2 regions of the Paenibacillus sp. A14 genome follow, and region 2 is predicted to be linked to the other one. Evidence: predicted binding sites of a transcription regulator. Region 2 holds the regulator's gene; the other holds the start of a gene.
What was found. Region 2 encodes LexA, which represses DNA repair genes until DNA is damaged. Its sites were predicted from a motif close to CGAACATATGTTCG; they were not measured.
Positions count from the first base shown of each region.

Region 1: recA (recombinase RecA) is a predicted target of LexA. The motif match lies at 3,132-3,145, and genes of this name have one in related genera.

Region 1 covers NZ_JBAGJD010000003.1:204,447-211,817, reverse strand. Annotated here, with positions in the region: gene rimO (30S ribosomal protein S12 methylthiotransferase RimO) at 1-829, shown strand, start outside; gene pgsA (CDP-diacylglycerol--glycerol-3-phosphate 3-phosphatidyltransferase) at 826-1,413, shown strand; gene V4U88_RS08900 (competence/damage-inducible protein A) at 1,447-2,712, shown strand; gene recA (recombinase RecA) at 3,232-4,290, shown strand; gene V4U88_RS08890 (regulatory protein RecX) at 4,391-5,245, shown strand; gene rny (ribonuclease Y) at 5,548-7,089, shown strand; gene V4U88_RS08880 (TIGR00282 family metallophosphoesterase) at 7,167-7,371, shown strand, end outside.
Region 2 covers NZ_JBAGJD010000001.1:102,328-109,698, forward strand. Annotated here, with positions in the region: gene V4U88_RS00520 (HAD family hydrolase) at 1-710, opposite strand, end outside; gene V4U88_RS00525 (hypothetical protein) at 770-1,303, opposite strand; gene V4U88_RS00530 (DUF896 domain-containing protein) at 1,355-1,528, opposite strand; gene V4U88_RS00535 (LysM peptidoglycan-binding domain-containing protein) at 1,660-1,917, opposite strand; gene lexA (transcriptional repressor LexA) at 2,204-2,830, shown strand; gene glnA (type I glutamate--ammonia ligase) at 3,165-4,493, opposite strand; gene V4U88_RS00550 (MerR family transcriptional regulator) at 4,512-4,922, opposite strand; gene V4U88_RS00555 (methionine gamma-lyase family protein) at 5,033-6,286, opposite strand; gene hflX (GTPase HflX) at 6,316-7,371, opposite strand, start outside.

The DNA of each region.
Region 1 (7,371 bases), on a different contig from region 2:
CATGCGCGGGAAATTTCGAAGCCGTTCCATCGAATCGATTTTGGCCGAAGTGAAGCAGTTGGCCGGGCAGGGCGTGAAAGAAGTCAGTCTGATCGCCCAGGACTCCACCAACTACGGAAGTGATCTCTACGGGGAATACAAATTGGCCGAATTGATGAACCGGGTAACTGAAGTGCCGGGAATTGAGTGGGTCAGACTGCATTATGCTTATCCCGGTTTTTTTACGGACGAGTTGATCGAAACGATGGCTTCCAACCCGAAGATTTGCAAGTACGTGGACATGCCGCTGCAGCATAGCGAAGATGCCGTTTTGAAGCGGATGCGCCGACCTGGCCGGAATCGGGATATTCGGGAATTGATCGCCAAAATCAGGGACAGAATCCCGGGGGTATCGCTTCGTACATCTCTCATTGTCGGATTCCCGGGGGAGACGGAAGAAGAATTTAAGGCCTTGTGCAATTTTGTCCGCGAGATTAAGTTTGACAGATTGGGTGTATTTACATACTCCAAGGAGGAGGATACTCCCGCATCGCGTTTGCTTGGCCAGATTGACGAGGAAGTCAAAGAATGGCGGGCCAACACGTTGATGGAAATCCAACGCGCCATCGCGAACGAAAACAGCGGCAAATACGTCGGCCAGGTTCTCGATGTATTGGTGGAACGCTATGATGGACGCACCGACGTCTATGTGGGACGTTCCCAATATGACGCTCCGGAAATCGACGGGGAGGTTTTTGTTACCAATTATTCCTCCGGTATCGGGGAAATCACCAAGGTGCGCATTACGCACGCCTATGAATACGATCTGTCAGGGGAGGCTGTCTCGTGAATCTGCCGAATCGGATTACACTGGCCCGGATTTTTATGATCCCGCTGATGCTGTTGTTTTTGCTTCTCGATGTGGAATGGCTGAGTTATGAACTTAGCATCGGTACTTTTTCGCTTCCGCTGAATCAGCTTATCGGGGCGTTTCTGTTCATTGTGGCCGCCAGCACCGACGGCATCGACGGGTATATCGCCCGCAAGCACAATTTAGTGACGAATCTCGGCAAGTTGCTCGACCCGCTGGCGGACAAGCTGCTCGTGGCGGCCGTGCTTATTTCGCTGGTGGCGATGGGCAAGTGCGACGCCTGGATTGCGGTCGTCATCATCAGCCGGGAGTTTGCGGTGACGGGCCTTCGCGAGGTGGCGCTGCTTGAAGGTTCCGTGATTGCCGCCAGCAATTGGGGAAAAGCGAAGACAATTACGCAAATTGTGGCGATTTCGGCGCTTTTGCTGAACAATTTTCCGTTCGAATGGGTTCATTTCCCGTTCGATGAGGTTGCAATCTGGCTCGCGGCGATCATTACGATTTACTCGGGCATCGATTATTTTGTAAAGAACAGAAATGTGCTCAATTTTTCCAAGATGTAAACGGACAGGCACCCTCCCGAAGGAGATATGAGAATGAAAGCAGAAATCATCGCAGTCGGCACCGAGCTGCTGCTCGGTCAAATCGTAAATACGAATGCGCAGTACTTGTCCCAGGAGCTGGCCGCTCTCGGGGTCGATGTTTATTATCAAACCGTGGTCGGCGATAATTTGAGCCGGCTCTCCCATGCGATCACTACCGCTTTGGGGCGGGCGGATCTGCTGATTTTAACCGGCGGACTCGGCCCCACCCAGGATGACTTGACGAAGGACGCGGTCGCCGCGGTTTTGGGCAGATCGCTGCACATCGACCGGATGGCGATGGACCACGTGGACCGGTATTTTGAGGGACGGGGCATCCCGATGACGGAAAACAACCGGCGCCAGGCGCTGGTTGTTGACGGCGGAACCCCGCTGCCGAATGAAACCGGCCTTGCCGTCGGCAACGCCATCGCCCATGACGGGAAGTTTTACATTTTGCTGCCGGGTCCGCCGTCGGAGCTGAAGCCGATGTTCGAACGGCAGGCCAGGCCGTGGATACTGCAGCATGCTTTGACGCAGGAGGAGCCGTTATATTCCAAAATGCTGAAGTTCGCCGGGATTGGAGAATCCGGGCTTGAGACCAAGCTGATGGATTTGGTGGAAAATCAGACCGATCCGACGCTCGCTCCTTATGCCAAGGAGAGCGAAGTGACGGTCCGCATCTCCACCAAAGCCCGCACGGAAAGCGAGGCGATGGCGAAGCTGGACAAGCTGGAAGCCGAGATTGCCTCGCGGCTGCCCGAGCACTTGTATGCGAACGAAGATGTAACGATCGAAAAAACAATCGTAGATCTGATGACCGAAATGGGCTTGACGGTTAGTGCCGCCGAGAGCTGCACGGGCGGGCTGCTGATGCAATCCATCACCAGCGTCCCGGGCAGCGCCACCGTTTTTCTCGGCGGCATCGTCTGCTATTCCAATGGGATGAAGGAGAAGTTGCTGAACGTTCCGCACGATCTTCTTGAAGGCGAGAACGCACCCGGTGCCGTCAGCGCCGAAACCGCCCAGGTACTGGCGGAACAGGTGCGGATGATCGTGGACACCGATTTCGGTTTGTCCATTACCGGGGTAGCCGGCCCGGGGTACTCGGAGCGGAAGCCCGTGGGTCTCGTCTATATCGGCATTTCCCGCCGCGGCGGAGAAACCGAGGTTTACGAGCTCAACCTGAAAGGAAATCGCGATACGATCCGTTTGCGTTCGGCCAAAACGGTGCTGTACCACCTTTGGAAGCGGCTAAAAGCCGAGCGGGCTGCCAAGTAAGCCAGGTTTTAGGTTGGACTCGTCCCCTTGCCATTCCTTGGGCGGGGATATATAATGGGTGTACGGAAGAACCGTAGCAAACTGTTAAGTTGTGCTGCGGTTCTTTTTCGTTCTTTAGCCTTCCATCGGGTGATGAAAAGTGCTACTTCACTGCTACTCCCACCCAAAGCGGGGAATTTCCGGCGAATTGGCGCTGACTTACAAATCGGCAATAGAGAGGGCAGTACGCCTTACACCGCTGCCTTATTTAGAGTTTAAAAGGCAACCAATGCTTCATGGAAAGGAGAGGAGCTCAACGTTTCCCTTACAGGAAGAAGCCGGCAATGGAAGGATGCGCTGAGGATGCCCTCATTCGCCGGTACCTTCCAACGGACATTCCGGTTGGGTCAGAGGGCCTTTATAGGGAACAGAAAAAATTACGAATGTATGTTCGAAAAAACGCTTGGCAAACGTTCCAAAACAAGGTACAATTATAAATGTAAGAATTCCTTTATAATTATATTTAAGGATGTGAGCTGATTGTCAGATCGTCGTGCTGCGCTTGAAATGGCGCTTCGTCAAATAGAAAAACAATTCGGTAAAGGTTCGATCATGAAGCTGGGAGAATCCACCCATATGCAGGTGGAAATCGTCCCTAGTGGATCGTTGGCATTAGATATAGCACTCGGTACGGGAGGGCTTCCTCGCGGCCGGATTATCGAAGTATACGGGCCGGAATCTTCCGGTAAAACGACGGTGGCGCTTCATGCGATCGCCGAAGTTCAGAAAATCGGCGGACAAGCCGCGTTTATCGACGCGGAGCATGCGCTTGATCCCTCTTATGCCAACAAGCTTGGCGTAAACATTGACGAGTTGCTGCTGTCCCAGCCGGATACGGGCGAACAGGCGCTTGAAATCGCCGAGGCGCTCGTGCGCAGCGGCGCCGTGGATGTTATTGTTATTGACTCCGTAGCCGCGTTGGTTCCAAAGGCGGAAATCGAAGGTGAAATGGGGGATTCCCATGTCGGTCTTCAAGCCCGCCTCATGTCCCAGGCTCTCCGCAAATTGTCCGGTGCGATCAGCAAATCGAAGACGATCGCGATTTTCATTAACCAGTTGCGCGAGAAGGTTGGCGTTATGTTCGGTAACCCCGAGACCACACCAGGGGGCCGCGCCCTGAAATTCTACTCAACGGTACGCCTTGACGTGCGCCGGGTGGAAACGATCAAGATGGGCAATGATATGGTAGGTAACCGCACACGGATTAAAGTCGTCAAGAATAAAGTCGCACCTCCTTTCAAACAGGCGGAAATCGATATTATGTACGGCGAAGGGATCTCCAGGGAAGGCAGCATTATCGATATCGGCGTAGAGTTGGATATTGTGGACAAGAGTGGCGCCTGGTATTCCTATGCGGGTGAGCGCTTGGGCCAGGGGCGCGAGAATGCGAAGCAATATCTTAAAGAGCATGCGGAAATCGCCAATGCGATCGAACAAAAGATTCGTGAAGCCAGCAACCTGACGACTGCGGTGGCTCCTGCTTCGTCTAGCGACCTTGAAGCTGAAGCGCAAGAAGAGCAGGCGCTTTTCGAAGAATAATACATTTTTGCTGATGAAGCGCTCTGAGACCGGTATTTGCCGGAACAGAGCGCTTTTGTTTGGGATAGAGTTAAACATGGAGTAGGGGGCGGAACAGAAGATGCAGAGACGCTGGGGCGGAGGGGGAAGCCGGCATTCCCAAAACAGGGGGAAGGAAGAAGCAAGCGGGATCGTAGACATCTCGGAGGAAGGATTTTGGGAAGAAGACCGAGGCCGGCATTCCATAGAGCCGAAAACGGGTGGGGCTCAGACTTCCGGATCGGAAGCAGGCGGCATCGATAGCTTTCCGGAGGGTACCGAGCTGACGATTACTTCCGTATTGCTGCTGAAACGTCCCAAATTCCGTTACCGGATATCGTTCGGTCCTTACGCGCTGGAAGTCCATGAGGATGTCATGATTAAATACAGGATGATCAAGGGCGCGGTTTTTACCAAAAGCGAGCTGGAAGAGATCGTCCTCGCCGATGAAAGGCAGCGCGCCTATGCGGATGCGCTTCAATATCTCGGCCGGAAGCCGCGGACGGCTTATGAAATGACCATCCGATTAGGCGAAAAGGGATGGAACGAAGAGACAGTCGCCGGGGTCGTTGGCCGACTGACGGAAGAAGGGCTGTTGAACGATGCCGCATACGCCCAGGAATGGGCCGGACAGCGTGTTCGCAACCGCGGCAAGGGAAAGATGTGGGTCAAGCATGAACTACGCCAGAAAGGGATATCCAAGCCGCTGATCGAGGACGCCCTCGGGGCTGTCAGCGAAGAGGACGAATATGCGAGCGCCAAGGAGCTGGCCGTCAAGAAATGGCGGACGTCCACGGGGGAGGCGGCCGACAAGAAGCGGAAGACCGGTGCGTTTTTGCTGCGGCGAGGTTTTTCGGGCTCGTTGGTTTCCAGGGTGGTCCGCGAGCTTGCCCAGGGTGACGGACTGCACGAAGAAGAGGAGTGGGAGGATATCTAAGCGGGACGAGGAATGTGACATTCGCTTGACAATATCTTTCGCCAAATAATAAAATGAACATGAATCTATTTTTGTCGGGACCTTTTTTTCCTTCCAAAAATTCGGGGCCCGGAATGGATTCATTTTTTCAAACATGAAGGCCAATGTTCCGTTTGTGGCTGTTGTGGAATATGCATCATTCACACATGGAGAGCTTCGCCTAATCGGCCTGTAATGAATTCTTTGTATGATGATGATTGAGAAAATTACAACTGCAAACATCCCAAGGAATGCCTTGGAGGAAACAACGAGGAGGTGAACAGATGAATGCAGGAATCTGGATCGTTCTCGTTGCAGCCGCTTTATTCTTTGGGTTCGGGATCGGGTATTTTATTCGCAAATCTCTTGTTGAAGCTAAAATTTCCAGTGCGGAGAAAGATGCGGACTTAATCCTGGAGAATGCCAGGAAGGACGCGGAAGCACTGAAAAAGGAAACGGTTCTGGAAGCGAAGGACGAAGTCCATAAGCTGAGAACCGAAGCTGATAAAGACATTCGTGAACGTCGGAATGAAATTCAACGACAAGAAAGACGATTGTTGCAAAAAGAAGAGTCGCTGGATAAAAAATTGGAATCGCTGGAACGTAAAGAAGAGCAAGTGGCCGGCAAAGAGAAACGAATTGAAGAAACACAGCAGCAGATTGATCAGATTTACAAGAGTCAGGTTCAGGAACTGGAACGGATTTCGAATTTGACGATGGAGGATGCCCGCACCATTATTTTGAACAATGTGGAGCAGGAAGTTCGCCATGAAACGGCTCAGATGATCAAGGATATCGAACAGCAAGCGAAGGAAGAAGCGGATAAGAAATCACGCGAAATCATTACGCTGGCCATTCAACGCTGCGCGGCGGATCACGTTGCGGAGACGACGGTCTCGGTCGTTACCTTGCCGAATGAGGAAATGAAGGGACGGATCATCGGCCGGGAGGGCCGTAACATCCGGGCGCTGGAAACCCTCACGGGGATCGACCTGATCATCGACGATACGCCGGAAGCCGTCATTCTGTCGGGCTTTGACCCGATTCGTCGGGAAATCGCGCGCACGGCACTGGAGAAACTGGTGGCGGACGGCAGAATTCATCCGGCGCGGATCGAAGAGATGGTGGAGAAATCCCGTCGTGAAGTCGACGAACGGATTCGTGAATACGGGGAGCAGGCCACCTTTGAGGTCGGCGTGCATGCCTTGCATCCGGATTTGATCAAAATCCTGGGTCGTCTGAAGTTCCGGACAAGCTACGGACAGAATGTGTTGAAGCACTCCATGGAGGTGGCTTATCTGGCCGGTTTGATGGCTGGAGAGCTTGGTGAAGATATTACGCTCGCCAAACGCGCCGGGTTGCTTCACGATATCGGTAAAGCGCTTGATCATGAAGTGGAAGGATCTCATGTCGAAATCGGCGTGGAACTGGCTAAGAAATACAAAGAGCATCCGGTTGTCATCAACAGTATCGCCTCCCATCACGGAGATTGCGAAGCGACCTCGGTCATCGCCATGCTGGTCGGTGCGGCTGACGCCCTGTCGGCGGCAAGACCAGGCGCGCGCCGGGAAACGCTGGAAACGTATATCCGGCGTTTGGAGAAGCTCGAAGAAATATCCGAATCGTTCGAAGGCGTGGAGAAATCCTTTGCCATTCAAGCGGGCCGCGAGGTTCGCGTTATGGTGCAGCCTGAGAAGATCGATGACGCGGAAGCGTTCCGCCTGGCGAGAGACATTACGAAGACCATTGAGAGTGAACTGGATTATCCGGGACATATCAAGGTTACCGTGATTCGCGAGACGCGGGCGGTTGAATACGCCAAGTAAAGGTTATGCTGAAAAGTGGCCCCCTGCGGGCCGCTTTTTCATTCTAACGAGTATACGAAGACAGAGGAGGAAATACCATTAAAGTTCTGTTTATCGGAGATATAGTAGGGAACACGGGGCGAAAAGCCCTCAAAGAGACGCTTCCTCATTTAAAATCCAAATATAACCCGGATATCATTATCGCGAATGGGGAAAACGCCGCTTCCGGACGAGGCATCACGGCCAAAATCGCCAAGGAGTTTTTTGAGCTGGGCATTCACGGCCTGACGATGGGGAACCACA
Region 2 (7,371 bases):
CTGTGCCGGTTAACCCATACCGTGATCATTCCCACGCTAAGCCCGCCGCAGATGTCGGTCGTCAACTTGTCGCCGACCATCAAGCTTTCCTCCGGTTCCACCCCCAACCGTTCCAGCGCATGGTGGAAAATGGCCGAATCCGGCTTTCCTTTTCCAAACGATCCGGAAATGATAATTTCATTGAAATAAGGCGACAGTTCCGGAACACCGTCAAGCTTCTCTTGTTGCAGGGCGGGACATCCGTTGGTCAATAAGAGAAGCTTGACCTTGCCCTTCAATTCGCCGAGAATGCGAAAAGTCTCTTCGTAAACATGGGGCCGGGAACGGCGTTCCCGGCCGAACTGCGCTGCCAGCTCCCCAGCGAGCGCCTCGTCCTCCACACCGAGCGACTTTAAACCGCGGAGCCAGGATTCCTTCTGGTAAACGGGGGCTAGTTGTTCCAGTTGGCGGAATTCCGGCTGTTCCCCTGCCGAGAAGGTCGCCCACAATCCCTCAAACGGATTGATCCCGATCATTTTGGTAAACGGATAGGTTTCATAAGACGCGTACAACTCTCTGGCTTCCTTGCGCACCGATTCCTCGAGCTTCTCAGGATCGATCCCCACCGCTTCTCCCGCTTTCAGGCAAGTCGCTTCAAAAGATTCTTTAATACTGCGCTCATCCCACAACAAAGTGTCATCCAGATCAAAACATACGGCCTTGATAGTCATAGTTCACACACACACTCCCCCAAAATATTGACAACCTCAATTTCAATCTATACTAACCCTTATTCCTTCTCAAAGGAAACATGGTGTACTTTCGCATATTGCTCCAGATGTTCTCCCATCGCCTCCGTGTCAAAACGGTTGCGGACGCGGTGGAACACCCAATTGACGTCTTTACTCTTCGGAGTAATCGTGATTTTGCCGCGGCCTACCTTTATTTTGCTGATGTTGTTTGCTTCCAGAGTGCGGTCGCGGTTAAATTTGGACGTATACAGCCAGCCTTTATGAATTCGCAAATACGGCTTCCTGAGAAAAATCGTCAACGCCAGGATCAGATAAAGTACGATCGTGAGCCAAAACAAAACCGAGTTGACTTCCGAGGCATTACCGATCAACCCGACCACGGCATACAGAAGGGCAAGCAAGACCAGAGCTGCCGGAAGAAGAATGTTTCTTCCTCTAAAAACCTCTCCTTCCCCCTTGGCGCCTAACGAATACCGGGGATCCTGCCCCCCGCCGCCGATCCGGCTCGGCCCCTTTCCTTTCTTGTTCATGCGAACCCGATTACGTTCCACTTTCCTGTCAAACGAAGCCATGAAATTTCCTCCTACACCTAATGTTATGTAAGCCGAACCTTGCGGCCGGCGTTATTTATCCACGATTTCGATGGATTCAAGCTGTTGACGGAAGTTGTTCCGGATGTTCTGCAAATAAGTTTCCCGGAGCTGTGCCCGTTCCAGCTTCTCATCCTCCGTTAAGCCCACCGTTTTGTTTTTGCGGGCCAATTCATTGATCCGTTTCACCAGTGTATCTATATCCACTACATTTCCTCCTGTCTGATCATCCATATTCTATAAGCAACAATTCTTACTTTGACATGAGAAAAAGAGCTTGTCAAGGCAGCGGCCCCCGAATCCAAGCTCTTTCAGTTTCTTCATATATATAGGCGTGTTCAATCCGGCAAAACCAGTGTGTCCCCAGGATGAATATCGCTTACGGATAAACCGTTCACCCGTTTAATAGCCTCCACATACACACGGGTATCCTTTCCGCGGGGCTTATGATCAACCGCGATTTCCCATAGCGTGTCTCCAGGGGTAACAATGACGGTTTCCTTGACATGGGACCCTCCATCATTTGCTGCGGCAAAGGCGGTAACCACTCCGGTGCCGGTCATCGTCAAAAGAATCAACAGAAACGCAATCTTCATTACGCTTTTGCTCCATTCCGGAGAAAAACCGGGAACATGCCTCCACGAACGGGCAACCGGCTTATTATAAATACTTTGGTATGTAGTGTATCTTGGCATATCGAATCACTCCCCAAACAAATGTTCTTATCTCTTGATCTCAATATAACACGAACACTTGTTTGTTTCAATAGTTTTTCAGAACAATTGTTCGCATATATTAGAAAGCTTTAGAACTTATGTTTGTACGAACGACAGTTCTATGTTATAATTTTTCCAAACGTTACTAATGGGGTTGATGATCGTTATGTCCAAGGTTTCCAGCCGACAACAGGCTATTTTGGAATTTATACGCAATGAAGTTCGGATGAAGGGTTACCCTCCTTCAGTACGTGAGATCGGAGAAGCCGTCGGACTAGCCTCCAGCTCGACCGTGCACGGCCACCTCGACCGTTTGGAGAAGAAGGGCTTTATCCGCCGGGATCCCACCAAGCCTCGGGCCATCGAATTGCTGGGGCAGGAAGAATCGGAATCGCTCGGCATGTTCGCGCACAGCGTGACCCGGGTTCCGGTCGTCGGCAAGGTTACCGCCGGCATGCCGATTACGGCAACGGAGAACATCGAGGACTACTTCCCTCTCCCGCAGCATTATTCTTCAGACGGTGAGATCTTTATGCTTTCCGTTGTCGGGGAAAGTATGATTGAAGCAGGTATTCATAACGGGGATTATGTGATCGTTCGCCAACAGCAGACGGCCAACAACGGCGATATCGTCGTGGCTATGACGGAAGATGATGAGGCTACGGTGAAGACTTTTTATAAAGAAAAGGATCACATCCGCCTTCAACCTGAGAACTCGACAATGGAGCCGATTCGGCTCAAGAATGTCGTTATTCTCGGCAAAGTCGTCGGTTTATTCCGCGACCTGCACTAATCTATTCCCTAATTCGCATGATGAAGAGGCTCCCTTTCCCTGGGCAGCCTCTTTTCATTTTGCAATAAGTTGCCTATACGTTCGTTAGATCGTCCTGCGGTAAATAACGTTTCATTCCGGACCGCTCTTCCCGCCAAATTCGCTTCAACCACAGTCTGCGCCGATGGTATTTTTTCAATGCGAACACCATGTCGTATCAGCTCCTTGGCGTTAGCATGCCCAAAAGCCTGATTTTCATCAGTCGTCCCGTCATGGAATGCACATATTGGCGGAAAACCACAATCCAGTCTCATAAAAAAAGCCCCTGATGCCTAAGCACCAAGGGCTCTTCCTATTAATACAATGTCATGTACTGATCGCGTTCCCATTGATGGACTTGCGTGCGGAACATGTCCCACTCGATTTCTTTCAGTTCATAGAAATGAGTCAACGCATGGTCGCCGAGGGCATCGGTGATGATCTCGCTGCGGATCAACTCGCCGAGCGCTTCCTTCAAGTCGGATGGCAAGCTTGGAATGCCTTCTTCCACACGCTCTTCTTCGGACATCACATAGATGTTCCGGTCTACCGGATCCACGAGCGGCAGTTCGTTCTTGATGCCGTCCAGGCCGGCTTTGAGCATAACCGCCAGTGCCAGATAAGGGTTTGCGGCCGGGTCCGGGTTGCGGACTTCGACGCGCGTGCTGAGGCCGCGGGAGGCCGGAATCCGGATCATTGGGCTGCGGTTGCTGGAAGACCATGCCACATAGCAAGGTGCTTCGTAACCTGGAACCAGACGTTTATACGAGTTCACGGTCGGGTTCGTGACGGCGGCAAAAGCGCGGGCGTGCTTCAAGATCCCGGCCATGTAATGACGGGCTTCCTTGCTCAGGCCGAGTGTGTCGCTCTCGTCATAGAAAGCGTTGACGTCATCCCGGAACAACGACTGGTGACAATGCATCCCGGAACCGTTCACGCCGAACAACGGCTTCGGCATAAATGTCGCATGCAGGCCATGCTGACGCGCAATCGTCTTTACCACGAGCTTAAAGGTTTGAATTTGGTCCGCCGCCTTGATGGCGTCGGCATATTTAAAGTCGATTTCGTGCTGACCCGGCGCCACTTCATGGTGGGAAGCTTCGATTTCAAAGCCCATTTCCTCCAGAGTCAAAACGATTTCGCGGCGGCAATTCTCCCCGAGATCCGTAGGAGCCAAATCGAAATAACCGCCTTGGTCGTTTAATTCCATCGTCGGGTTGCCCTTTTCGTCGGTTTTGAACAGGAAGAACTCCGGTTCCGGACCGACGTTCATCGACGTATAACCCAACTCTTCGGCTTCCTTCAGCACACGCTTAAGAATACCGCGAGGATCCCCGGCGAACGGCGTGCCGTCAGGCATATATACGTCACAAATTAAACGGGCTACGCGATCTTCGGCAACCCATGGGAAGATAACCCAAGTATCCAGGTCAGGAAAGAGATACATGTCGGATTCTTCAATCCGCACATAGCCTTCGATGGACGAACCGTCGAACATCATCTTGTTATCAAGCGCCTTCTCCAATTGGCTGACGGGAATTTCCACGTTCTTGATCGTTCCCAGCAGGTCGGTAAATTGCAATCGGATAAAACGAACATTTTCTTCTTTGGCGATACGTAAAATGTCTTCTTTTGAGTAACTCAAGATAACCTCTCCCTACGTTTATATTTTGAAAAAGCGGGACAGCTCGCCTTGGATCAAAGAAACCTGACCCGGTCTTTTCCCAGTGATGAGCTGCTGTTTCAGCATACGATAAAGCTGTGAATCTGTCATTTCTTTTCGTTTCTCTTCCGTATCTTTCGTGATGATCGTAGCTTCTCCGGAATCCTTATTCATCGGATTCATGACCTGCTTGATCCCGGCAATGTTTACGCCTTTGTCGATCAAGCCCTTGATCTCAAGCAACCGCTCGACGTCATTGAAGGAGAATAACCGTTGATTCCCCGAAGTCCGGGCGGGTACGATCAGCTGATGCTGTTCGTAATAACGAATTTGTCTAGCCGTCAAATCCGTTAACTTCATAACGATACCGATCGGAAACAAGGCCATGTTTCTGCGAATTTCGTCACTCATCGCTCTCAACCTTCCAGTAAATTAATCATGGATCTATTCTATGTCAACTATCCTAACATGTCAATAGATATGTTAGAAATACTTACAGAGATGTTTGGGCTGCATGTCAACTATATGAGGTCCCGCTCCAGCATCGTCTGCAGTGCCGTTAGTAGACCGAATTTCACATGAGAGTAGGTTAAGCCGCCCTGCATATACGCTATATAGGGCTCGCGAATCGGAGCATCCGCCGAAAGTTCCAGACTTCCGCCCTGGATGAAGGTCCCAGCCGCCATAATAACGGGGTGTTCATACCCCGGCATGTCCCACGCTTCGGGAACGACGTGTCCGTCCACGGCGGCGGCGCGCTGAATCCCCTGTACAAAGGCGATCAGCTGTTCCGGACCGCTGAAGGCGATAGCCTGAATCAGATCACTCCTTTTGGCGTTCCATCCGGGCCGGCTTTCAAAGCCGGCCTGTTCGAACACGGCCGCCGCCAGGACGCTGCCTTTCAAGGCCTGTCCCACCGTGGTAGGAGCCAGAAACAACCCCTGATAGATTGCCCGGGTCGTCCCCAGCATCGCGCCCACCTCGGCACCGATTCCCGGCGCCGTCAGCCGGTAAGCCGCCCGCTGTACCAACTCGGCTCGTCCGCAAATGTATCCGCCGGTTTCGGCCAGTCCACCCCCCGGATTTTTGATCAATGAGCCCGCGATCAGATCCGCCCCAACCTGGGTCGGTTCCAATTCTTCGGTAAACTCGCCGTAGCAGTTGTCCACAAACACGAGACAATCCGGCTTCAGCGCTTTTACCTTGCTGACCATTTCGCCGATCTGTTCCACCGTAAAAGAATCTCTCCAATCGTAACCCCGGGAACGCTGGATGCCGATGACCCGGGTCCTTTCGTTCACCTTGGCGGCGACGGCTTCCCAATCGACCGATCCATCGGGCAAAAGGGCGGCTTCATCGTAATGAATTCCAAAATCCCGCAATGAGCCCGTCCCATCCCCCGGTTTCCCAATGACCTTATGCAGCGTGTCGTACGGGCGACCGGTAATGTACAGCAGTTCGTCGCCAGGTCTTAGCATCCCGAAAAGCGCCGTCGCGATCGTATGGGTCCCCGACGCGAAATGCGGACGCACCAGCGCGGCCTCGGCGCCAAACACTTCCGCGTAGACAAGGTCCAGCACCTCGCGCCCCCGATCATTATAGGCATATCCGGTCGATCCGGCAAAATGGAAATCGCTCACTTGGTACTTTTGGAACGCTTCGATGACCTTCCACTGGTTGCGATCGACGATCCGGTCAATCTCCCGGTATTTTAACTCAACCCGCTGCTCTGCCGCTTCAATCCATTGAACTATTTTTTCCGCAAAAACCGCCATGATGACTCTACCTCTCCCCTTAAGTAACTTTATCTCTCATTTATCGGACATTCATGTGTCGGGATGGTGTAAGGAGCGAGGAGGTACCCGTATTTTTGAAAATCCTCCAAATTCACATTCACCGAATAAATCATGTCCTCTTCCTCGCATCGCTGCGAAACCACATCCCCGATTTTGTATACAATGGGGGTCAAATCTCCGCGCCGAGCGGGAATGCGGAAAGAACGCATCCCGCCGGATAGGAATTGCTGGACCGCTTCACCGATCCGTTCCATGTCATTCTCATTCAAGGCGCTGATTTTCAGCGCATCCTTGACGGCCGGCAGCATCTCCAATTGCTCAGGCTCGCACAGGTCAATTTTGTTATACAATACGAGTCTAGGTTTGTTCCCGGCCCCCAACTCCTCCAAAATCCGGTCCACCACCGCCATTTGCTCCAATCGTGCTTCGGACGAGGCGTCCACGACATGCACAATCAGATCGGCTTCATTCGCCTCTTCCAACGTCGCCCGGAAAGCGGCAACCAGATCATGCGGAAGATGCTGAATAAAGCCGACCGTATCCGTTAATACCACCTCTTTGCCGCCCGGCAGCCTCATGATCCGCGAGGTAGGGTCCAGCGTGGCGAACAGCCGGTTCTCTACCAGCACGTCGGCGGCGGTCAAAGCGCGAAGCAGCGTTGATTTCCCCGCATTAGTATAACCAACGAGCGCCAGTTGGACGACGCCGTTCTCCTGCCTCCGCTTCCGATGCAATTTGCGGTGCCGCGTCACTTCCGCCAGCTGTCGCTTCAGCTCGCCAATCCGCCGGCGGATATGGCGCCGGTCGGTCTCGAGCTTGCTCTCGCCGGGACCGCGCGTGCCGATGCCGCCGCCCAGCCGCGACAAATTTTTGCCCTGCCCGGATAAACGCGGCAGCAAATACGTCAACTGGGCGAGTTCTACCTGAATGATTCCTTCCCGCGTTTTGGCGCGTTGGGCAAAAATATCGAGGATCAGCTGGGTCCGGTCAATAATTTTGACATCCAGCATCTCCTCGAGATTGCGCACCTGCGCACCGGAAAGCTCCTGGTCGAAAATCGCCGT